2 regions of the Limosilactobacillus mucosae genome follow, and region 2 is predicted to be linked to the other one. Evidence: riboswitches for the same ligand, from Rfam matches in the RefSeq annotation. Region 2 holds a riboswitch; the other holds the start of a gene.

Region 1 (12,201 bases), 960 kb from region 2:
CTAAATCATTAAAGATCTGGACATCGTCATTTAAGTTATAGCGTTCCGGATCGTTACGGTCGGCTTGTGGCGAAAAAGCGGCAACGATTTGAAAATCCGCCATGCCATTGACCAGATCAACGGCCTTTTGTCCCATTGCACCAGCAAACCCGGCGATCAGTACACTAGTCATCAACATCACCCTTTCCAAGATTCAATGGCAACTCATGAGCCAGCGCATCGGCAGGCAATGACAGCGCCTGTGCCAGCTGCTGCTTTTCGTTGTCGTTCAGAGTAGCAATCGGCAGACGGCAGCCACCCACGCCAAAGCCTTGCGCGTTTAAGACCGCCTTGACTGGTGATGGTGATGGGTACATGAACAGCGCGGCCATTCTTGGCGTCAGCCAGCGCTGCAGACGTGCGGCCGCCTGCCAATTACCATTATACAATTGATCATACATTTCCCGCATCTGGGCACAGTAATTATGCGAAGCAACCGAGATCACGCCATTAGCTCCTAAGACGCGCGCCGTCAATGCTTGAGCGTCTTCGCCGGTAAAGACTTGGAAATCCTCGTCCTTGTGATCGATCACGTACTGCATCTCTTCCAGCGAGGCACATTGCTTAACGGCCTTGATGTTTTCATGATGTGAAAGCTCCACGATCGTTTCGGCAGCCATCTTAACGCCGGTTCGACCAGGAATGTTATAGATCACGATTGGCAACTTGGACTGATCTGCTACCGCCGTAAAGTGGGCAATCATGCCACGCTGATTAGGCTTGTTGTATGGCGGTACCACGACCAGCGCATAGTCAATGCCTTCGATCTCAGCCACCTCATTGGTAAAGGCAATAGTTTCGGCAGTATTGTTGCTGCCAGTGCCGGCAATCACCGGAACACGGCCATCAATGATCTTAGCAAACTCACGATACAGCGCCAGCTTTTCGTCATGGCTGAGCGTTGGCGTCTCACCAGTCGTACCGCCAATGACAAAACCGTTGCTGCCCTGTTCGATCAAATGGTTGGTCAGCTTGGCCAAACTGGCAAAGTCCAATTCATTTTGTTCATTAAATGGTGTTACGATGGCGGTTAACAAATCAGCATCTTGTAAATTCATAGTTAAATCCCCCTAGTTTTGCATACGATAGTTCAAAAATCCGGTAATAGCATCCACGCCCCGTTTAATAGCGCGTTCATCCGGTTTTAAGGTCGCCGAATGCAACTGTGAGTCATCTTCAACTCCCAGCCAAAACATGGTGCCGGGGAACTTGGCCAGCAGATAGCCAAAGTCTTCACCGGTCATTGCCGGCGCAGTTTCGATAAATTCAACGCCAGCAGCCTGTTTCATATATTCAATAAAGCGTTTGGTCAGTTCGGGATTGTTTTCAACGGGCCAGTAGCCACCTTGATTCAACTGCAGGTCGACTTTAACGTTAAAGCTTTTGGCAATTCCTTCGCAGACGTCTTTTAAACGCTGATCGATCTTCAAAATCATTTCCTGCGTCAGACCGCGAATCGTGCCTTCCAGATGGGCATGACCGGCAATCACGTTGCGGATCGTGCCGGCTTCAACCTTACCCAGCGTGATCACACCGCTTTGAATCGGATCAATGCTGCGTGAAATGATCGTCTGAACCTGCATGATCAAAGACGCCATCGCCACGACCGTATCATTGGCATCCTGCGGAAAGGCCGCGTGACCGCCCTTACCGGTAATATCAATGTTGACTTCAGTCGTGCCGGCAAACAGCGTGCCCATGCGACAGCCAATCGCGCCAGCCGGCAGGTCCGGATTATCGTGCAGACCGTAGAACTCATCTGGTCGCCACTTGCCATCAAACAGTCCCTGCTCATAGGCCAGCTTGCCGCCGTTTTCGCTTTCTTCGGCTGGTTGGAAGAAAAACAGCAGATTGTCTTTTGGCTGATGCTCACTGAACCAGCTTAAAACCCCCAGCGCAACCGTCATGTGGATGTCGTGGCCACAGGCATGCATGACGCCGGGATGCTTGGAAGCAAACGGCAGGCCGGTCTGTTCTGCTACCGGCAGCGCGTCGATATCGGTTCGATAGCCGATCGTTCTAGTTGGCTGACTACCGTGTACCAACACCATCAATGCAGTTGGCAATTTTTCCGGTTGGCGAATCTCCAGATGAGTCTGGTTAAACCCTTTAATCGTATCCAACAAATAGGCATGCGTCTGTTTTTCCTGCAGCGCCAGTTCTGGAATCTGATGCAGATCGCGGCGAATCTTGATTAATTGTGCTTCATTTAATTCTGTCATCGATCATCACAGCTTCCGCAAGTCTTCTTCCAGGCCCGTCTTTGATTCGGTCTTGTCATCAACGTTCTTGATAAACTTAGCAGGCACACCGGCGACGACCGTGTGAGGAGCAACGTCTTGGGTTACGACGGCACCGGCAGCAATCACAGCCCCTTCGCCAACATGCACGCCTTCAATTACTACGGCATTGGCACCAATCAAAACGTTGTCATCGATTCGGACCGGTTCAGCTGAGGCTGGTTCGATCACGCCGGCTAAAACCGCGCCCGCGCCGACGTGACAATGCTTGCCGACGATTGCCCGGCCGCCCAGCACCGCGCCCATGTCAATCATGGAGTCGGCACCGATTTCTGCACCAATGTTGATGATTGCCCCCATCATGATAACGGCATTGTCGCCAATCAAAACCTGATCCCGAATCAAGGCACCAGGTTCGATCCGCGCGTTGATTCCCTTCAGATCCAGCAGCGGCACGGCTGAATTGCGGGCATCGTTTTCCACGCGATAGTCTTCAATCTGCGCAGCATTGGCAGTCAAGAATGGCTTAACGTCGGCCCAGTCGCCAAACAAAACGCCGGTACGGGCTTCTAAAAAGCTTTGAATAGATTCCGGAACGTCTATGGCAGCCAGATCACCCTTGACAAATACCTTTACGGGCGTCTTCTTGGGTGCATTGCCGATGTAGTTGATAATGCTTTGTGCGTCTAATTGTGCCATTTAGATTAACTCCAATCTTTTTTCTACTATATTATTAATATCTTATTTTAAAAGTGATTTAGGCTTGTGGGTAGGAACGGTCAAGATGAACCAGATCGTCAAGCGATTCGCGTTCAATTACCAGGTGAGCCTGACCATTTTCAGCAAAGACCACTGCCGGCCGCGGATTGCGGTTATAATTAGAAGCCATCGCATATCCATAGGCTCCCGTATCCAGCATTGCCAAAACATCGCCTGGCTTGGTTTTTGGCAGTGGCTGATGCTGACTGAGAATATCGCCTGATTCACAGTACTTACCGGCCAGCCGCACCGTTTCAGCGTTTTCCGCCTGCGGATCGGCAGCCAGCACCGTTTCGTATTCCGCCTCATAAAGCGCTGGCCGAATGTTGTCGCCCATCCCGCCATCGATCATGACATATGGCAGCAAGCCGGGAACGTCTTTACGCGAGCCCACTGTATAAAGGTTATAGCCGGCGGGACCAGCGATTGAGCGGCCTGGTTCGATCCAGACAGCCGGCATCTTCAGATTCAGCTTTTGCGTTTCTTCCTTAATAGTTTCGATGATCGCTGCCACAAAATCTTCTGGCTTCAATGGATGGTCGGCGCTGACGTAGCGAATCCCGAAGCCGCCACCGACATTGACGATTTCTGGCTCATAGCCAAACTCGTCGCGCCAGTGAGCTGCAATCTCAACCAATTTAGCAGCCGCCATCTGAAAGCCATTTAATTCAAAAATCTGCGAACCGATATGGGCATGCAACCCTTTCATATGCATTCGTGGACTGGCCAGAATCTTTTGCAGGGCTTCATCAGCCTGACCGGACTGCAGATCAAAGCCAAATTTGCTGTCAACCTGACCAGTTTGAATATACTTATTCGTATGTGCGGAAATCCCCGGTGTGATCCGCATCATAACGTCGATTGACTGATCACGACTGGCCAGTACTTCATTAAGCAGCTCAATTTCATGGAAGTTGTCGATCACAATCATGCCCACATGGTGATCAACGGCCATCTCTAATTCGGCCCGCGATTTGTTGTTGCCATGAAAAGATACGTTTTCCATTGGGAAGTTGGCTTTGATTGCCGTATAGAGCTCACCGGCCGAAACCACATCAACATGACCGCCTTCATGAGCTACAACCTGATACATGGCAATCGCGGCAAACGCCTTGCTGGCATAGCTGACCGCGTAGTCAACCTGGCGCTGCTCAAACACCTTTTTAAAAGCACGAATCTGGCGGCGAATCTGGGCCACGTCGTAGACTACCAGCGGCGTGCCATATTCCTTGGCTAGTTCGAGCGAGTCAACACCGCCAATCGTCAAATGACCTGCTGCGTTGATCTGATCCGGTGCAATCTGAGAATTCATAATCTAAAACCTCCGTTGTTCTGACGGGGAAAACGCTAAGAAAAAATCCATTGTTCGTGCGCACACAAACAACGGATCCCATTTTCAAAAAGCCACCCACTGCGGCTGTTGTCAAATTTAATCTGATTGGTCGATAGCGCTCCGCGAAGTTTTTCTCCGCGACAGTCCGTGACTTGTTCAGCCACGCCCCAGCAATCAAGCCGCGACCCGGTCTGAAAGCTTCGGCAATCGCCCCTTTCCTGTACGATCATTGTCTGGTCTGCGACTAACATACGGTACTCATGTTGACTGCGCCTCTTCGATTTAATAGTTAGTCTATAATTAAGTTTAATAATCGTCAAGTAAATTCTGATAATTTTTCTCATTTATTTTTTCTACTATGATTTGTAAAACGTTTATGCTATCGAATTTTAAAAAAGCAGACTTGCAAGGATGTCAATAAATGTTAGAATCCTATTAAATTAATTTGCGTTCTTTATTATTTTCAACGCACAAAGGAGTCTGTAATATGAAAGTTGTAAAGTTCGGTGGTACCTCATTGGCTACGGGGGCTGCCGTTAAACAGGCATTGAACATCATCACGGCTGACCCAGCTCGTCAAATCGTTGTGGTTTCGGCTCCTGGTAAACGACACGACGGCGATATCAAGGTAACCGACCTTTTGATCCGCTATGCCAATGAAACGATCAACGGAGAAGATACCGCCAAGACGGTTCAAGAAATTTTCGAGCGCTACGAAACGATCGGTCACTTTTTTGATCTGCCAGATGAAAAAATCAAGATCATCAAGGAACTGCTGGTTGATCTGCCTAAAAAAGACTACCCAAACGATGAATATCTGCTGGCCGCTTTCAAGGCCCACGGTGAGCGGCTTAATGCCCGGCTGATCGCAATGATTATGAACCACCTGGGCATCAAGACACGGTTCGTTGATCCAACTGAAGCCGGCATCATGGTTACAGGGGCACCCAACGACGCAATCGTCAATCCAGAAACCTACCGTAATCTGGCCGGTTTCAAGTATGAGGTCTATGATCGGCTGGTCTTTCCAGGATTTTTTGGCATCACGCCTTCTGGTCATATCGCAACGTTCTCACGGGGCGGCTCTGACATTACCGGCGCGATCCTGGCCCGGGGCTTTCACGCGCGACTGTATGAAAACTTTACCGACGTGGATGCAATCTTCTCGGCCAATCCAAACGTGGTCGACGATCCTGAGCCGATCCGCACAATGACCTACCGTGAGATGCGCGAGCTTTCCTACGCCGGCTTTTCGGTCTTCCACGATGAGGCCTTGATTCCTGCTATTCAAGGGCAGATTCCCATCAACGTCAAAAACACGCATGCCCCAGAAAAGCCTGGTACCATGATCGTTCCCGAAAAGGGCTTCAAACCAGAAAACATCATCACTGGCGTCGCTTCAGGCAAGCATTTTTCAGCACTCTATCTGCACAAGTATCTCTTGAACAAAGAAGCCGGCTTCACCCTGCGCATTCTGGATATTCTGGAAAAGCACAACGTTCCTTATGAGCACATGCCATCTGGGATCGATGATATTTCGATTATCTTTGACAAAAAGTTTTTGAATGATCAATTGATTGACGTTTTGTGCGATGAGATTCAAAATAAGATCAATCCCGATCGTCTGGAATGGATTGACGACTACTCCATTACCATGATCGTCGGTGAAGGAATGCGTGATCGCGTTGGCGCTGCTGCCGGCATTCTGCAGCCATTAGCCGATGCTCACATCTCGCTGCAGATGATCAACCAAGGGGCCTCTCAGATCTCAATCATGCTGGGGACCAAGCGGGCAGATGCCGATAAAGCCGTCCAGGTCATCTATCATCAATTCTTCGCAAATTAATCAGACAAAGAGGTATTTTTATGACGGAACTACTAAAGGTTCATGGATCGCAAAACCAATTCTTTATCCTGGATCAGACAACGCTGGAACAACCACTCACCGATGCTGAGCTGCAGACACTTGCTCCTAGAATCACCAATCCCCAGACTGGCCTTTTAGGCGGCGCGGATGGCATTCTGGTTGTCAATCAGCCAACTAAAGCCGGAGCCCTGGCGCAAATGCGTGTCATCAACGCCGATGGCAGCGAAGCATCCATGTGCGGCAATGGGCTGCGTACCGTGGCCCGCTATCTGGCCGAAAAATTTGATCAAGACGAGTTCCAGGTTGATACGCGCGATGCCAACCTGCTTGTTCGGCGCCAGCCTGATTTTGCGCCGGGCGTACCTGCTTTTGCCGTTGAGATCTCACCCGTCCGCTTTAACAAAGAAGCACTACCGTTTGACAATCTGGGCCATGAACGGCTGCTTGATACGCTGGTTCCCGAGTTTATTCCTGGACTGCGTTTTACCAGCATCGCGGTTCCTAATCCACATCTGATCAGTTTTGTTTCAGCCGCTGAATTGTCCGATAACGTTTTAGGCGTCTTAGGTGAACGACTGAATGGTCAAAACCCATATTTCCCTGATGGCGTCAACGTAAACTTTGCCCAGATTCTGAATGAAAACGAGCTGTTCGTACGGACGTTTGAACGCGGTGTCGGCTTTACCAATGCCTGCGGGACCGGGATGTCAGCAACCTCATTGGCCTTCGCGCTGACGCATCCTGAACTGGCGCATTTCGACGTGCCAATGACCATCTACAACCCTGGCGGCATGGTCAAGACCATCGTTCACCACCAAGCTGATCACTACTGGATTGAACTGGTCGGCAACGCCACCTTCACGCATCATGTTACGGTTGCCGAAACCGAGCTGCATCAAGCAAGCTTTGCGGATGCTCAGACCAGCGCAACTGGCGAAGAAACGGCTTATGAAAAGTTTGTCGCAGATTTACCGCACGTTAATGATCTACAAATTGGAAAATAAGCATTGACAACGAACATTAATATTGTTTACACTTAGTTTATCAATTATTATTCAACCTTTAATCTGGTCCCGTGAGGCCTCCAAGGATGTTCGTTAAAATAAAATCTTCTCCCTTTTTTAGGGAGGACATTATTTGCATCGTCACTGGTCTCACTTGGCCAGTGACGATTTTTCTTTGGGGGTAACACCATGCAAAACGACAATGATCAGATTACCAGCATCGCGATGCATCAACGCAAAACCTCAACCTGGGATATGTTTGCAACCTGGGTTGGTGCCAATGCCAATAACGGCACGTGGTTTGTCGGCGGGGTTTTGGCAGCTTGCGGTTTTTCAGTCGCCATGAACGTGCTGGTTCTGTCATCGGCACTTTCTTACGTCTTCTTGAGTCTGATTGGCTACATCGGCTATCAGACCGGTGTCTCGACCATGGCCGTCAGCCGGGCATCATTCGGGGTGCGCGGCAGCTATCTGCCATCTTTGGTCAACCTGACGCAGTTTATTGGCTGGACAGCCGTCAATACGTTTATTGCTGCCCAATCCGTCAGTCTGCTTTTAAACGACCTGCTTGGCTGGCCAGTCTGGGGTAAGCCAGGCGGTTGGAAAGGCATCGTGGCTGGGATCGTGGTAATGAGTATTTTACATATCATCAGTATCGCCAGCGGCTCGCGTTCCGTTCAGATGATTGAGCGTTTGGGAATCATCCTGGTTTTGATCTTTGTCATCTGGGAATCGGTAGTCGTCTTAAAGACCGTCCCATTCTCGCATATCGTTAAATGGCAGGTCCCAGCCAGCGCCAAAATGGCTACCGGAGCCGCCATCGACTATGTAGCGGCCTTCAATCTGGCCTGGGTTACGGCAGGGGCTGACTTCACTCGTTTCACGCCAAAGAAGCACAATGCGACGCTGACGCCATTTTTCGGTGCCATGGTCGGGGTAATCTGGTTTGCCTTTATCGGCTTGATCTCAACCATCAGTATCGCCATTACCTCTGGTGCCTATAATGCCAACAACTCCGATCCAAGTACGATTGCCAGTCGGCTGGGGCTGGGGGTCGTTGCGCTGCTGGTTATCATCCTGACTTCGATGACCGCCAATGCCGTTAACCTGCTGGCAGCCGGCTCGGCACTTTCCAACATCTTCACCAACATCAAGCTGAAGTACTCGCTTTGGATCGTTGCCATCGTCGCCACCATCGTTACCTTTATTCCAATGATTGTTGGCAGTTTCCTTGACACGTTTACCGCTTTCTTGGATTATGTAGGTATGGTACTGGGACCAATCATCGCCATCATCTGTACCGACTTCTATCTGCGCTGCCACCAGAAATACGACGTCACGCAGCTGGCCAAGAAAAACGGCAGCTACTGGTACTCGCACGGAATCAACTGGTCAGCCGTAGTTACCTGGATCATCGGTACGGCACTGTTCTTAATGCTGCATAACGTTGCTGCACTCAAGAACACGATCGGGGCAACGTTTTTGGTCATGCTGATCAGCGGTGCCATCTACTATGTCTTAATGCTAATTTTTAATCGAAAGGTCGCTTAATCTATGCTGATTCAAAACGTTCATGTAGATAACCAAAAAGATGCCGTTGACGTTCGGATTGAAGATGGCAAGTTTGTAGCCATCAAGCCTGGTCTGAGCACTAAACCAGGCGAAGAAGTCATCGATGGCCAAGGCAAGGTGCTGCTGCCGCCATTTATCGACTCTCACGTTCACCTGGATGCCACGCTGACGGCCGGCCAGCCAGAATGGAACGAAACCGGTACCTTGTTCGACGGGATTCGCATCTGGTCAGAACGCAAAAAGGATCTCACCATTCAAGACGTCAAGCAGCGGGCTAAAAAGACACTGCTCAATATGGTCGGTCACGGAATTCAACACGTGCGCAGCCATGTTGACGTAACTGACCCGCATCTGATCGCACTACAGGCCCTTTTGGAATTAAAGCACGAGATGCAGGATGTGGTTGATCTGCAATTGGTTGCCTTTCCACAAGAAGGCATTCTCTCCTACCCGCATGGTAAAAAGCTGATGAAGCAGGCCGTTAAGGAAGGCGCCGATGTCGTTGGTGGTATTCCGCACTTTGAGTTTACGACTGAATACGGCTGGAAATCAGTTAAGTTCCTGGTCAAGCTGGCTGAAAAATACGACAAGCTGGTTGACGTCCACTGTGATGAGATTGATGATCCGGCTTCTCGCAACCTGGAAGTCTTAGCAACAATGGCTTATAAGACCGGTCTTGCCGACATGGTCACCGCCAGCCACACGACGGCGATGGGATCATACAATGATGCTTACACCTACAAGCTGTTCCGGCTGCTGAAGATGTCAAACATCAATTTTGTCTCCAATCCACTGGTCAACATGCACCTGGGCGGCCGTTTTGACACCTATCCAAAGCGGCGCGGTCTGACCCGGATTAAAGAGCTGGATGCTGCCAACATCAACGTTTCGTTTGGTGAAGACGACATTCAGGATCCATGGAACCCGCTTGGTAATGGCAACATGCTGGACTCTGTTTCAATGGGAGTCTATGCGGCTCATCTGATGGGCTACAGCCAGCTGCAGGACTCATTCAAGTTCGTAACCTACAATGCCGCTAAGACGCTGCATATTGCTGATCGTTACGGCATTAAAGAAGGTCTGGAAGCCAACTGCATCCTGTTGAACGCTGAAGACTTCTACAACGCTTTAAACAAGCACGTTGAGGTTCTCTACAACATTCGCCGTGGCAAGGTGCTGGCCAAGACCACCCCGGCTGAGACGACGCTTAACCTGCCTGACAGTCTGAAATAAGAATCATTAATACGATAAAAGGTCTGCTCCTCAATTCAGGAGCAGACCTTTTATTATCGATTATGAAGATAAGCTGATTATTCCAAGAAGTCCTTTAATTGCTTGGAACGTGATGGGTGGCGCAGCTTACGCAGAGCCTTAGCTTCGATTTGACGAATCCGTTCCCGCGTAACGCCAAAGACCTTGCCGACTTCTTCCAGCGTACGCGTTCGCCCGTCATCAAGGCCAAAGCGCAGCCGCAAAACGTTTTCTTCACGATCGGTCAGCGTATCCAAGACGTTCTCCAGCTGCTTTTTCATCATTTCATAAGCAGCATGATCGGCAGGACTGGTAGCATCCTGGTCTTCGATAAAGTCGCCTAAATGCGAGTCATCCTCTTCACCAATCGGCGTTTCCAAAGAGACTGGTTCTTGGGCAATCTTGAGAATTTCGCGGACCTTCTTGGTTGGCATGTCCATTTCAGCACCGATTTCTTCAGGCAGCGGTTCCCGACCCAGATCCTGCAGCAATTGACGCTGAATCCGGATCAGCTTGTTGATGGTTTCGACCATGTGCACTGGAATTCGAATCGTCCGCGCTTGATCAGCGATCGCCCGCGTAATAGCCTGCCGAATCCACCAGGTCGCGTAGGTTGAGAACTTGAATCCCTTCCGGTAGTCAAACTTTTCAACGGCCTTCATCAGACCCATGTTACCTTCTTGAATCAGGTCCAAAAACTGCATGCCGCGGCCAACATAACGCTTGGCAATGGAAACCACCAGACGCAGGTTGGCTTCCGCCAGTTCCTGCTTAGCCTGCTCATCGCCTTTTTCGATCCGTTGAGCCAGAGCAATTTCTTCGTCCGCCGTCAGCAGGTTAACCCGCCCGATTTCCTTAAGATACATCCGTACGGGGTCATTGATCTTGACGTTGGTTGGGGCAGCGGTATCCTTTAAGGCCTTGTTGGACAGTTTTTCCGTGGCCTTCAAAGCGCGCGGATCTGGATCACCCTTTTCGTCAACGACGCTGATCCCGGCATCTTCAACGTTTTGAAGCAGATTATCCATTCCTTGGGCATTCAAGCCAAACGGAGTCGCGATCTGGTCAGTCAAGTCATCGTATTGAATTTCCTTGGCTTTCTTATAGCTTCTGATCAGCTTGCCCACGGCTTTGTCGTATTCAGTCTGATCAAAGTCGGCTTTGTTGGAAATTACCATGTCTTTCTTTTTGCTGTTTGCCATTATTAACTAGTCTCCTCCGTTTTTAATCGTTGCTGCTGACTATAAAGCTGAATGAGCTCAATCGTCAGCTGGGTGATTAGTTCGTGATCGCTCCGTGCCTTGGCTTCCTGCAGCGCCAATTTGGCTTGAGCGATCTTCTGTGTTAAAGGTGTCTTTTGCATGATGATGCGCAGACAGTCGTCAATTGCAGCCGGTGGAACTGCTGCTGCATTCAAGCCATCCAGCTGTGTTAAAGTCGCTTTTAAAGCCGGATCGTCCACGTAGTCTAAAAAACTGGCTAAATCATACTCATCATGCTCGGTAAAGTAATTCAAGGCCTGCTGATAGAGTTCCTGATATTGATCATGAACAAAGGCAAAATCAGGCATTGCCTTTAGCTGAGCCCTGGTACCATAGTCATGAAGCACAGCCGTCAGCAATAAGCGCTCTGCCCGCTCAGTCTGATCAAGTGCCAATGACTGCTGCTCGGCTGCCGTCAGCGTGACTGCCTGTGGTGCTGGTTGTGCTTGAGCGCGCCGCTTTTGGCCGTAAGCCGGTCGCTTGTTAAACGACCGACGCTTACGACGCTTAGGGGCAGCCGGCGGATTATCAGGCCATTGTGATGCTGACGGTGCCGTACCTGGCTGAGCAGCCGGCTGTGTTTGAAGCTGAGTCGTTAGCTGCTGCTGAAGATTTTGCGGATTGACCTGAAACTCCCTGGCCAATTCCTGTACGTACAGATCTCTGGCAACCGGATCACCGACCTTGGCAATTACGCCGATTGCTGCATTCAAATAGCTCAAAAGCTCGGCCTGATTGCTCAGATTCAGTCCTTGCCGCAGATAGCGCAAGCGAAATGCAGTCGGTGTTTCTTCGGTATTTTTCAGATAATCGCGAAACTTAGCCCCGCCATTTTGCTGAATGTATTCATCAGGATCTTGTCCGGTTGGCAGCT
Region 2 (12,201 bases):
GCGGCACCTGTCGATGATTGCTTTGGGCGGTTCAATTGGTACCGGGATGATGATTGCCAGTGGTTCGGCAATTTCAACGGCTGGGCCTGGTGGGGCTTTGGTCGCCTACAGCATGATGGGAATCATGGTTTACTTTTTGATGACCAGCCTGGGTGAGATGGCAACCTATATTCCATTGACGGGATCGTTTGCTACCTACTGTACCAAGTTTGTTGACCCAGCATTGGGTTTTGCCATGGGTTGGAACTACTGGCTGAACTGGGTGATTACGATTGCCGTTGACGCGGTTACCTCTGGAGTTATCATTCAATTCTGGTGGCCCCAGTTTCCTGAATGGATTTTTAGTGGCTTTGTTTTGCTGGTAATCTTTTTGATCAATTATCTGTCAGTACGCTCATATGGTGAGACTGAATACTGGCTGTCAATCATTAAAGTCGTGACGATCATTGTCTTCTTGATTGTTGGTTTTATGATTATTTTTGGGATTATGGGTGGTCAAGGACCAATCGGCTTAAAAAACTTCCATTACAAAAAAGCACCGTTTGTTGGCGGCTTTCCCAGCATCCTGACCGTTTTCTTGGTAGCCGGGATGTCATTTCAGGGTACTGAACTGGTCGGCATTACGGCTGGTGAATCCGCCACGCCGGAAAAATCCGTTCCAAAGGCCATTCATTCAACCTTCTGGCGGATCTTGCTGTTCTACATTCTTTCAATCTTTGTCATGGCCTGCATTTTGCCATATACCGACAAAAACCTTTTGAGCAGCAACGTTCAAGACGTGGCGATGTCGCCATTTACGATTGTCTTTAAGCGAGCCGGCCTGGCAGCGGCAGCCAGTGTGATGAACGCGGTAATCTTGACGGCCGTGATTTCTTCAGCCAACTCAGGACTTTATGCCTCAACGCGGATGCTGTTCTCGCAAGCACGAGAAGGCTATGCATGGCGAGGGTTTGGCTACGTTAATAAGCGGGGGATTCCAATCTACGCGCTGCTGGGGACGATGGCCGTCTCGCTGGCGATCTACCTGCTGCATTTTGTCAGTGCCAACGCCTACAACTACCTGATTGATGCATCCGGGTTGTCTGGCTTTATCGCCTGGCTAGGGATTGCAATGGCTCACTACCGGTTCCGGCGGGCCTTTGTTGCACAGGGACATCAGCTGAGCGAGCTGAAGTATCATGCGACCATGTTCCCATTTGGTCCAATTTTTGCTTTTGTCTTCTGTATGATTGTGATTGTTGGTCAAAACATTCCAGCATTCATTCACTTAGATTGGGACAACATCTTGATTACCTACATGGCAGTGCCGATCTTCTTGATCCTGTTCTGCTACTACAAGTTCCGCTATAAGACGCACCTGCTTTCGCTGCAGGAAGCCGATTTATCGCGCAGCTCGCGTGGTGAGAAGTACATTACTGCTGATGGTAAAGAAATCAAGTAGAAAATTAAAACTTGCTTAAAATCAAAAGTGAGTTATAATCAAATAATGTGTAAAAGAGAAGAGGTGCGAGTCTCATCAGTAGACCAGGCTGGATGCTTCAGAATCAATGCCTGGCTGAAAGGGATGCTCGCCGAAACGCGTATCGACTGAAGGCTTTACGCGTTGGGCCGTAGTTAAATAAATTACGGACTGTCGCAGAAGCTTCTGCGGGGCGCTTCCATGATTGATTCAACAATTACGAAGTTAAGTTGAGTCGACAAGCAGGGAAGTCCTGGCTTGCCGGCTCTTTTTGTTTGCCTTTCTCGCCAATAAATTTGAGGAGGATTTTTTCATGAGCGAAAACAGTCATGAAGGCAGTGAGGGTCATATTCAACGGACATTGAAAACGCGCCATCTGTCAATGATTGCTCTTGGCGGTACGATTGGGACGGGACTGTTTATTGCCAGCGGTTCGGCAATCTCAACGGCCGGCCCGGGTGGTGCTTTAGCAGCTTATGCCATCATGGGGATCATGGTTTATTTCTTGATGACCAGTCTGGGTGAGATGGCCACCTATATTCCAGTCTCGGGTTCTTTTGCCACCTATTCAACAAAGTTTGTTGATCCGGCATTAGGTTTTGCCATGGGTTGGAATTATTGGTTTAACTGGGCCATTACGATTCCAGTTGACGTAACGACGGCGGGGCTGGTTTTCCAATATTGGCTGCCGCATTTTCCAAGCTGGCTGTTTAGTACGTTTGTCTTGCTTGCGATTTTTCTGATCAATTATCTTTCAGTTCGTTCATATGGTGAAACGGAATATTGGTTATCTTTGATCAAGGTCGTAACGGTCGTCATCTTTTTGGTCGTTGGGGTCTGCATCATCTTTGGAATCATGGGTGGTCAAGGACCGGTTGGCATGAAGAATTTCCACTACAAGGACGCACCGTTCGTTCATGGCTGGTCAGGGATTTTGAGTGTGTTCTTAGTTGCTGGGTTCTCATTCCAAGGTACTGAATTGATTGGAATTACGGCTGGTGAAGCTGCTACGCCGGAAGAATCGGTTTCCAAGGCTATTCATTCAACTTTTTGGCGGATTTTGCTGTTCTACATTTTTGCAATCTTTGTCATTGCCTGCGTTCTGCCATATACCAACAAAAACTTGTTGAATTCAAACGTGCAGAACATTACGATGAGTCCATTTACGATTGTCTTTAAGCGGGCAGGGATGGCAGCAGCGGCCAGTGTCATGAACGCGGTTATCTTAACGGCCGTGATTTCGGCAGCCAACTCTGGCCTGTACGCCTCGACGCGGATGCTGTTCTCACAGGCGCGGGAAGGCTATGCCTGGAAGATCTTTGGCTATGTCAACAAACGTGGGATTCCAATCTATGCATTGTTGGGCACCATGGTTGTCTCGTGTCTGGCTTATTTGACACAGTTTATCGGTCCCGAAGCATATAATTACCTGATTGGGGCATCTGGTCTGTGCGGTTTTATTGCTTGGCTGGGAATTGCCGTTTCGCATCTGCGCTTCCGGCGAGCCTTTATTGCGCAGGGACATCAGGTTGGCGAATTAAAGTATCATGCTACGCTGTTTCCGTTTGGCCCAATCTTTGCCTTGATCTTGTGTGTCGTCGTAATGTGTGGTCAAAACATTGATGCCTTTATCAAGATGGATTGGTCAAATATCGCCATCACCTACATGGCCGTACCATTGTTCTTGATTTTATTCATCTACTATAAGGTTCGTTACAAGACGCACTTGATTCCTCTCAAGGACGTTGATCTGTCACGGAGCAACAATAGTGAGTCATTCGTTTCTGAATCGGAAAAAGAAGCTGAATAATTATCGAATCCTCGCCGGTTTTGGCGGGGATTTTATTGTGGGGGCTGTTGATGATGATGCAGACTGTAAAAATGCGATCAGCCAAAAGCCATTTAGTGCTAAGCAGTAAAATATTAAAAAAAAGGACGGCTCGTTGATTAGTTGAGACTTTATGATGTTGACTGATAAATGAAAAACATTTTACTCACGGTGGCGGATCAAAGATGATACAATATAGCTCGTGTCTTTTTAGAAAATGGAAAAAGGGGAAAAGCAATGATTGTACTAGCAGGAACTATTGGTGCGGGAAAAACCAGTTTAACGCGGATGCTGGCTGATCATTTGGACAGTCAGGCTTTCTATGAATCGGTTGATGACAATGAAATCCTGCCGCTGTTTTATCAAGATCCTAAGAAATACGGCTTTTTGCTGCAGATCTACTTTTTAAACAAACGCTTGGCCGAGATCAAGAATTCATTTGATAATGATCTGAACGTTTTAGACCGCTCAATTTTTGAAGATGCCCTGCTTTTTCGGCTGAATGCCGATTTGGGGCGAGCTACACAGACTGAAGCTGACATCTATTCCTCGCTTTTGGGCAATATGATGGAAGAATTGCCTCAGCAGGCACATACTAAAGCACCAAGTCTTTTGATCAGTATTCAGGTCTCATTTGAAACGATGCTGAAGCGAATCAAGAAACGCGGCCGTTCGTTTGAACAGATTGAAAATGACCCAAGTCTTTATGAATACTATCGCGAGTTGAATCAGCGCTATGTTGACTGGTATGCCAGCTATGATGAAAGTCCTAAAATGCTGATTGATGGAGACAAATATGATTTTGTCGAAGATCCCTATGCAGCTGATCAGGTTTTGCAATTGGTTGATGATAAGCTGACGGAACTGAACCTAAAGTAGTTGAGTTCTTGACAGAGTTTATTCAGATATGTATAATTAAACTGTTGATTTTCATATCTGATACGGAGGATTAGCTCAGTTGGGAGAGCATCTGCCTTACAAGCAGAGGGTCACAGGTTCGAGCCCTGTATCCTCCATTTTTTAATGCTTTACTTGCGGATGTGGCGGAATTGGCAGACGCGCAAGATTTAGGTTCTTGTATCTTATGATGTAAGGGTTCGAGTCCCTTCATCCGCATTATTATTAAACGGCTGTCCTGAAGTAAGGTACAGTCGTTTTTTGATTTATTTTGCGTTTGATCGCTGATATAGTTGTTCTTAGAAGTTTTAATCGGGAAAGGAAGCCATAAAAATGATCACGTTTGGTCGTTATCGCCTTTCATTCTCAAAAGCCTTGACGTTTGGGTTCTTGATCGTGATTGCAATCGGTACGCTGCTTTTAATGCTGCCGATTGCAATCAAGCCTGGCGAGGACCCATCATTTATGACGGCATTTTTTACCGCGACCAGTGCAACCTGCGTGACTGGACTGACGCTGGTTGATACGGCGACTCACTGGTCTTTGTTTGGTCAGCTGGTAATTACGGCTTTGATTGAGATTGGCGGACTGGGTTTTATGACGTTTGCAATCATGATGTTTTTGTTTGCGCGTCAAAAGATCAGGCTTTCAGCACGTCTGTTAGCCCAAGAATCATTGAACCTGCAGTCGCCAGCACAGATTACTATTGTCAATCTAATCGTTGGTCTGTCACTGATCATTCAAGCTTTAGGCGCCTTGCTGCTGTGGCCTGATTTTGGCCACCGGTTTGGTTTGATCAAGGGGCTATGGTACAGTATCTTTCACTCGATCTCAGCTTTTTGTAATGCCGGTTTTGATCTGTTTGGCAACAGTCTGGCGTCATTTGCCGATGATACATATGTCTTGTTTATCATGGCGGTTTTGATTATTGCTGGTTCATTTGGTTTTTTGGTTTGGCGTGATCTATTGCTTTATCGAAAAAAGCATCGGTTGTCGCTGCATACCTCACTGGCGCTGTCGACTGGCGCCATTATCCTGCTGTTATCACTGATGAGCTATTTTTTGACTGAAAATAATCTAGCTGCTCAGTTTCCACATATGTCAGTCGAGCATCGTTTCATCAATACTGTTTTTATGGCTATTACGCCACGGACAGCCGGTCTGACGACTTTTTCCTATCAAAATCTTTCACCGGCTGGCATCGCGGTAACGGTAATCTTGATGTTTATTGGTGGGACGCCAGGATCAACGGCTGGTGGGATCAAAACGACTACGGTTGGGCTGTTGACGCTGCAGAGTATTGCCACTTTAAAAGGTCAGCGCGATACGGTTTTTGGCAGACGCCGCTTTAAAGAAGAAAATATTTTTCGGGCGCTGACGCTGGTTTTTGTTGCCTTTGCAATTCTTGCCGCGGCAATCCTGCTGTTGTGTCTGACACAGCATTTGCCAGCCAATTTTACTTTGGAAGATATTATTTTTGAAGTTATGGCTGCTTTTGGGACGACGGGTATCAGCATGGGGGTTACGTCGCATTTGAATCTGTTTGGCAAACTGATCATTATGGCATTGATGTTTATCGGTCGGGTTGGCATCTACACCGTAATGTTTACGGTTTTAAATGCTCATCCAAAGCAAAAGAACTATCGCTATCCGGAAGAAGGGGTTTTGATTGGCTAATAAAAACAACTATGCAGTAATTGGTATCGGTCAGTTTGGCAGCTCGGTCTGTGAAACTTTGGCCGAGGCGCATCAAGATATTTTGGCCATTGATAAGAATGAAGATGTCGTCAATGAATATGCCAATATGGTAACGCGAGCAGTCATTGCCGATGCTCAAGATGAAGAAGCGATGCGCGAGCTGGATCTAGGGAGCTTTGACAATGTCTATATTTCGGTGGGCAATATTCAGGCCAGTATCATGGCAACCCTGATCGTTAAAGAGTTGGGCGCTAAAAACATTATCTGTAAGGCAGAAAACGAAAATCATGCCCGGGTGCTGGAAAAAATTGGGGCTGACTATGTCGTGCGTCCGGAACGTGACATGGCCAGACGAATGGTATTTCATCAGCTGCATTTAAATATTGCCAACTATTTGATCTTGAATCATGAACTGACGCTGGCCGAAATCGAGGTTAAGAGTCCAGATTTCTGTGAGCATACGCTAAAAGAGCTTAATCTGCGCGATACTTATCAAGTCAATGTGATTGCCATTGTCAGCGGAGAGCAGGTTAACAAGCTGCCACAAGCCGACGACATGCTTCATTATGGCGATCATATCTCAGTTGTTGGGGATGTCGGATCGATTCAAAAGCTCAGTTCGGTAATCGCTAATGAATAAATGATCTAATCATAAAAACAGCGCTGTGCAGACTTTAGTGTCCAACACAACGCTGTTTTAAGTTGGGTCAGTCATCAATATCAGACGTCCCGTGACGAGCTCTTAATGCCCAAAGAATCGAGACGGTATCAATTACTTCCTGCAGCATTGCCCCGATAAATGCAGGGATGATGCCAAATGCGGCAATCAGCATTAAAACCGTACAGATACCGATACCGATCAAGACGGCCTGTTGAGCAATGCGCATGGTTTCTTGTGAGATCGTAACGGCAATGGCAACCCGGTGCAGGTCATCTTTAACGATTACCAGATCGGCAGACTCACTGGCTGCCGTTGATCCATGAGCACCCATGGCGATTCCGACATCGGCAGTTGCCAATGCGGGTGCATCATTGACGCCATCACCAACCATTACGACAGGACGGCGATTTTCCGGAACGTTTTTTAAGGCCGCAATCTTTTGTTCGGGCAATAGGTCAGCTTTTACCTCATGGATGCCGACCAGTTTAGCAACGTGCTGCGCAATGGCTTTTTGATCGCCAGTCAGCATAACCAGGTGCTCGACGCCCAGCTGACGCAGCTGCTCCATAGTACGTGGCGCTTCAGGACGAATCTGATCTTGAAAAATCACGCAGCCCCAATACTGATCATCCACGCTGACATAGATTGCAGTCTGAGACAGCGGCTTTTGGGTCGTATCTGGATCAGCAAAGATCAGCTTGCCGACCTTGACTTGTCGACCATCAACGATTGCTAAGATCCCGTTGCCGACAACCTCTTTTAATTCACTGGCAGAACTAAGCGGAATCTGGTGTGCTTGCGCATAGGCGACGGTTGAACGGGCAAGGATATGTGGCGACTGGTCCTCGGCACTGGCAGCAAAGTGCAGCAGTTCCTTAATGTCGATTCCCTTGGCCGGTTCAAGATGATCAACGGTCAACCGGCCGCTGGTAATCGTACCGGTTTTGTCAAAGGCCATGGTTTTCGGATGCGCCATTTTTTCCAGGACGCTGCCAGTCTTAACGATGATCCCGCTGCGTGAGGCCCGACTCATCCCCGAAACGATGGCAACTGGCGCCGCTAAAATCAGTGGACATGGTGAAGCGACAACCATTACTTGAGCGAAACGACTGGGATCTTTGCTGACGATCCAAGCGATGCCACCAATTACAAGGGCAGCCGCAGTAAAGGGAACGGCATAGCGGTCTGCCAAACGGACAAAGTGAGCCGGGGTGTTCTCCGCCTCTTTAACCAGGGCCACCAGTTTTTGATACTGACTGTCACGCGCTAATTTGACTGCTTTAATGACGATTGCCTGATCGCCGTTCAGCGAGCCTGACATTACCTGATCGCCAACCTGCTTATCGATTGGCTTTGATTCACCGGTCAGCGATGATTCGTTGACCTGCGTATTGCCTTTAATGATTTCGCCATCAATTGGTACCAGCTCGCCAGGCTTAACGACGATCGTATCGCCAACCTTAACCTGGTCGACATGAACGTCTTCAATCCGATCGTTCATCAGCCGGTGTGCAGACTGCGGCGAGTTGTCAAGCAATGCCTTAAGCTCAGAGTTGGCCTTACGAGAGGCATAGTCTTCCAAAGCGTCGCCACCGACCAGCATTACTAAAATCACCATAGCGGCCCAATACTCACCGACGCTTAGAGTGGAGACAACGGCGATGATTGCCAGCAGGTCAACGCCATAGCGACCGCTTTTAAGAGTATGGATCATCTCAATCAGCATTGAAAGCGCGATACCGGCTCCCACGATGGTTACCAGAATCTGGGCAGCCAGTGCCTGCTTAAAAGCGTATTGCAGGAGCACGGCTACTAAGGCGACAGCTAAAATCATGAACAATTTTTGCCGATGCGAGAATTTTTTCATAATTTTCAGCTCCTTTCCCCAAATTTTGTCTTAATTATAACGCTATTCAGCAACCGCTTCCAGATGTCGGCTTGAGGCAATCTGCCAAGTTGGTTTCATTCAGGTCAAAATTAATAAATATCGGAATAATTGACGAAAATATAAAATTAGTATTGACATTAAACGTTTTTATCGGTAATATATATAACTGTTGATACGTTATCAGCGAATTTAAATAAACATTTGCGGAAGTAGTTCAGTGGTAGAACATCACCTTGCCATGGTGGGGGTCGCGGGTTCGAATCCCGTCTTCCGCTTGATTCCATTATTTCATGCACCCATAGCGCAATTGGATAGAGTGTCTGACTACGAATCAGAAGGTTGAAGGTTCGACTCCTTCTGGGTGCATTAATCGGGAATTAGCTCAGCTTGGTAGAGCGCTTCGTTCGGGACGAAGAGGTCGCAAGTTCAAATCTTGTATTCCCGATTCATTAATAAACATTATGCGGAAGTAGTTCAGTGGTAGAACATCACCTTGCCATGGTGGGGGTCGCGGGTTCGAATCCCGTCTTCCGCTTGAATTGAATATTTATTATGCACCCATAGCGCAATTGGATAGAGTGTCTGACTACGAATCAGAAGGTTGAAGGTTCGACTCCTTCTGGGTGCATTTCTTGCGGAAGTAGTTCAGTGGTAGAACATCACCTTGCCATGGTGGGGGTCGCGGGTTCGAATCCCGTCTTCCGCTTTTTGTATGCCGATGATTTTTCATCGGTTTTTTTGTTGAAAAAGATCCGGTCATTACCATTTTGGTACTGACCGGATCTGATTGTTACTAGGCTTAAATCAGCCGATATTCTTTTAAGAGTTCTTCGATATAGGTTCCCTTGACTTTTTTGAGTCCCTCTTTAACTAATAGTTTCTGAGACAATGGCAAGTCCAGTTCAGTTAATTTCTTTTGATCATTAAGATAATACATGGCATTCATCATCAAACGAACGTCAAAGGCTGAGGCAAATACTTCTGGAACGCCCCGGTCAATGTCAAGCAGCGTATAGACGGCTTCCATGGCAGTGCGAACGGAGTATTCAGTTGTAAAGACCGTATCACGTGGCGTTTCAGCAAAGTTGCCGATAAAGGCTAGATTCTTGGAATGCTTTGGTACGACTAATGGACGGTCACCCAAGGATCGCGGCATAAAGTAGGATGTGATATACGGCATGTGAGCAGGAATCGTTGTTGCTGCTTTTGCCATGGCTGGAATATCATTTTCTGGTACACCCATATGATATAGCCACTCCTCACATAGCTCGATACCGGTACATTCGGGCATCGTTTTTTTAACATAGTTGCCGGCTTTATCAGAGAAGAGACCGTACAGCCAGACGATCAGTTCATTAGGCTTCTGTTGATGAAAATGAGGCTGCCGACTGATCGAATAGCCTAGGAGCCAGTTGGAGTCCTTGATTGTTGTAGGGCCGCTGGTTACGATCGAGCCACTGTGCGGATCTTTCTTATTTACTTTTTCAATAAATGGTACGATATCATTGTTTTTAAAAGTAATTGTAGCCGACATGGTCCAGTTTGCATTTGGAATCTGCTCGCAGAACTTTTCTGGATGACCAAAATCACTGTCTTGGGCTGCCAGGTTCTTCCATAGCTGCCAGCTAGCGCCAAGCGGATGATCGGTTGGTGCAGGGTGATCATTGTCGCCGTACGTGGTGCTTTCGGTGATCGAACCATTTGTTACAAAGACCAGATCATTTGGTGTCAGTTCGATATTTTGCGGCTCACCAGCAACTGTCATCTCGATCTTAGTGGCAAGCTTGTCATCACCAGAGCGGTTAACGATGATGTTGTCGACGATGGTTTCTTGATGGAATTGAACCTCATGATCCTTTAAGAATTTAACCATTGGGAGAATCAATGACTCATATTGGTTGAATTTGGTAAAACGCAGTGATGAAAGATTTTTGAGCGTACCGACGTGTTGGATAAACCGCATCAGATAACGACGCATTTCCATGGCGCTGGCCCATGGCTCAAAGGCAAACATCGTACACCAGTAGAGCCAGAAATTGGATTGGAAGAACTCTTTGTCAAAGACCTCATTGATTTTGACGTCCTGAAGTTTTTCTTCTGGCGTTAAAACCAAGTCAACGATCTCTTTGACTGCTTTTGGCGTCAGCAGCAGCTGTCCATCGGTTGGCAAAGCTTCACCGCGATTCTGAATGACACGAGTTTTAGCATAGCAAGGGTCTTTACGGTTTAGACGATAGAACTCATCCAATACTGAAGCACCGGGGACTTCCAGTGACGGAATCGAACGAAACAGATCCCAAAGCGTCTCAAAATGCGGTTCCATTTCACGGCCGCCGCGAATAATATAGGAATTGCGCTGAACGCTGTAAATTCCATCCATGCTGCCGCCTGGAACTGATAATTCTTCAAGAATATGGATCTTTTTACCTGGCATCTGTCCGTCACGAATCAAAAAGACGGCTGTAGCTAATCCAGCCAGACCTGCTCCAATGATATATGCCGATTTTTTTTCGATATCGGCTGGCTTGTCAGCATTAACGAACGCCTCGTAGTTTCCATTTGTATAATGCATCATGCTCGCTCCTTTCAATACTAAAAATCGTTACACCTGTAACTATGCTTTTATAATATTGTTGACGCTTTCATTTGTCAATCGTTTTTAGGAAAGCGAGGAATTAACATTAATGAATAAAAAGAGTCAAAAAACACAACTGAAAATTGAGCAAGCAATGTTCGAGCTGCTTAAGGAAAAGCCTTATGCTGAACTAACGGTAGCTGAAATCGCACAACGAGCCATGGTGTCGCGAATGGCTTTTTACCGTAATTTCGGTGGCAAGGATGCAATCTTGACGCATTTTTTGCAACAGGAATTTGCTGCTTTTATTCAAGATATCAAAGAACATGACCTGAATTCATTGGAACAGCAGCTTACGGCCTATCTTAGCCACTTCAAGAATCATCCGGATTTGATGCGTGTTTTGTTGAAAGCAGGTTTTGAAGGTGAACTGCTCAATCAGCAAACAGCTTACCTGCATCGTTTGCTGATTGAGTATCATCCAGAACTTGATCTTTCAGACTATGCAATCAGCTACCAGTCTGGCGGAATCTATATGCTGCTGGTTTGGTGGGTTAATGATGATTTTACTACGCCGGTTGAGCTGCTGGTCGATTATGCACGACGCCATATCATGCTGAATAAATAAAAACTGACCGTCATCAATCAAATGGATTGGTGACGGTCAGACTGATTATAATCAATTTGAATGCTTATTTCGATGCCTTTTGGTAGACGCGCTGGCCCTTAAACCAGGTTTCGTTTGCATTTACGGTTGCCAGTTCATCTTTTGCGGCGCTGAAGATATCTTTGTTTAAAATTACAAAGTCAGCTGATTTACCAACCTCTAGCGTTCCGTTATGTGTAAACCCGCCAATTTCTGCTGCCCATTTGGTATAGCCTAAGATGGCCTGCGGAACGGTAATGGCTTCTTCAATGTTTACAACGTCATTATTGGCAGCTTGGCGCGTTACGGCTGCATAGATACTGTAGAAAGGACTGTCAGGCTCGGCCCAGGGAGTGCATGGCGCATCAGAGCTTAAAGTCGTCAGTGCCTTTGATTTAAGCATTGATTTAACACGGTAGGCCAGTTTGAACTGTTCCGGCGTCAAATAGCTGCGATAGGATTCATCTTCTGCAAAGAAAAAGATTGGCTGGGTGGAGAGACCGTACCACATTTTGGCGTGATTGATCTGATCAAGCATCTGGTCGCTAA

Evidence for each region. Region 2 has a riboswitch for lysine ahead of H0G69_RS08850 (amino acid permease). Riboswitches for the same ligand answer to the same signal wherever they lie in the genome.
Region 1: it holds a riboswitch for lysine, as region 2 does, so the genes downstream of both, lysA (diaminopimelate decarboxylase) here and H0G69_RS08850 (amino acid permease) in region 2, are expected to answer to the same signal.

What each region holds. Positions count from the first base shown of each region.
Region 1 is NZ_CP058954.1:801,595-813,795, reverse strand. Features, by position in the region: gene dapB (4-hydroxy-tetrahydrodipicolinate reductase) at 1-175, opposite strand, end outside; gene dapA (4-hydroxy-tetrahydrodipicolinate synthase) at 165-1,097, opposite strand; gene H0G69_RS03910 (N-acetyldiaminopimelate deacetylase) at 1,110-2,261, opposite strand; gene dapD (2,3,4,5-tetrahydropyridine-2,6-dicarboxylate N-acetyltransferase) at 2,268-2,978, opposite strand; gene lysA (diaminopimelate decarboxylase) at 3,037-4,350, opposite strand; lysine riboswitch at 4,476-4,657, opposite strand; gene H0G69_RS03895 (aspartate kinase) at 4,859-6,217, shown strand; gene dapF (diaminopimelate epimerase) at 6,238-7,242, shown strand; gene H0G69_RS03885 (cytosine permease) at 7,432-8,793, shown strand; gene codA (cytosine deaminase) at 8,797-10,047, shown strand; gene rpoD (RNA polymerase sigma factor RpoD) at 10,125-11,267, opposite strand; gene dnaG (DNA primase) at 11,270-12,201, opposite strand, start outside.
Region 2 is NZ_CP058954.1:1,764,931-1,777,131, reverse strand. Features, by position in the region: gene H0G69_RS08855 (amino acid permease) at 1-1,441, shown strand, start outside; lysine riboswitch at 1,492-1,666, shown strand; gene H0G69_RS08850 (amino acid permease) at 1,773-3,269, shown strand; gene H0G69_RS08845 (deoxynucleoside kinase) at 3,525-4,166, shown strand; tRNA gene H0G69_RS08840 (tRNA-Val) at 4,231-4,303, shown strand; tRNA gene H0G69_RS08835 (tRNA-Leu) at 4,322-4,403, shown strand; gene H0G69_RS08830 (TrkH family potassium uptake protein) at 4,518-5,861, shown strand; gene H0G69_RS08825 (potassium channel family protein) at 5,854-6,522, shown strand; gene H0G69_RS08820 (heavy metal translocating P-type ATPase) at 6,590-8,410, opposite strand; tRNA gene H0G69_RS08815 (tRNA-Gly) at 8,635-8,706, shown strand; tRNA gene H0G69_RS08810 (tRNA-Arg) at 8,724-8,797, shown strand; tRNA gene H0G69_RS08805 (tRNA-Pro) at 8,803-8,876, shown strand; tRNA gene H0G69_RS08800 (tRNA-Gly) at 8,895-8,966, shown strand; tRNA gene H0G69_RS08795 (tRNA-Arg) at 8,986-9,059, shown strand; tRNA gene H0G69_RS08790 (tRNA-Gly) at 9,066-9,137, shown strand; gene H0G69_RS08785 (oleate hydratase) at 9,231-11,003, opposite strand; gene H0G69_RS08780 (TetR/AcrR family transcriptional regulator) at 11,116-11,634, shown strand; gene H0G69_RS08775 (amidohydrolase) at 11,699-12,201, opposite strand, start outside.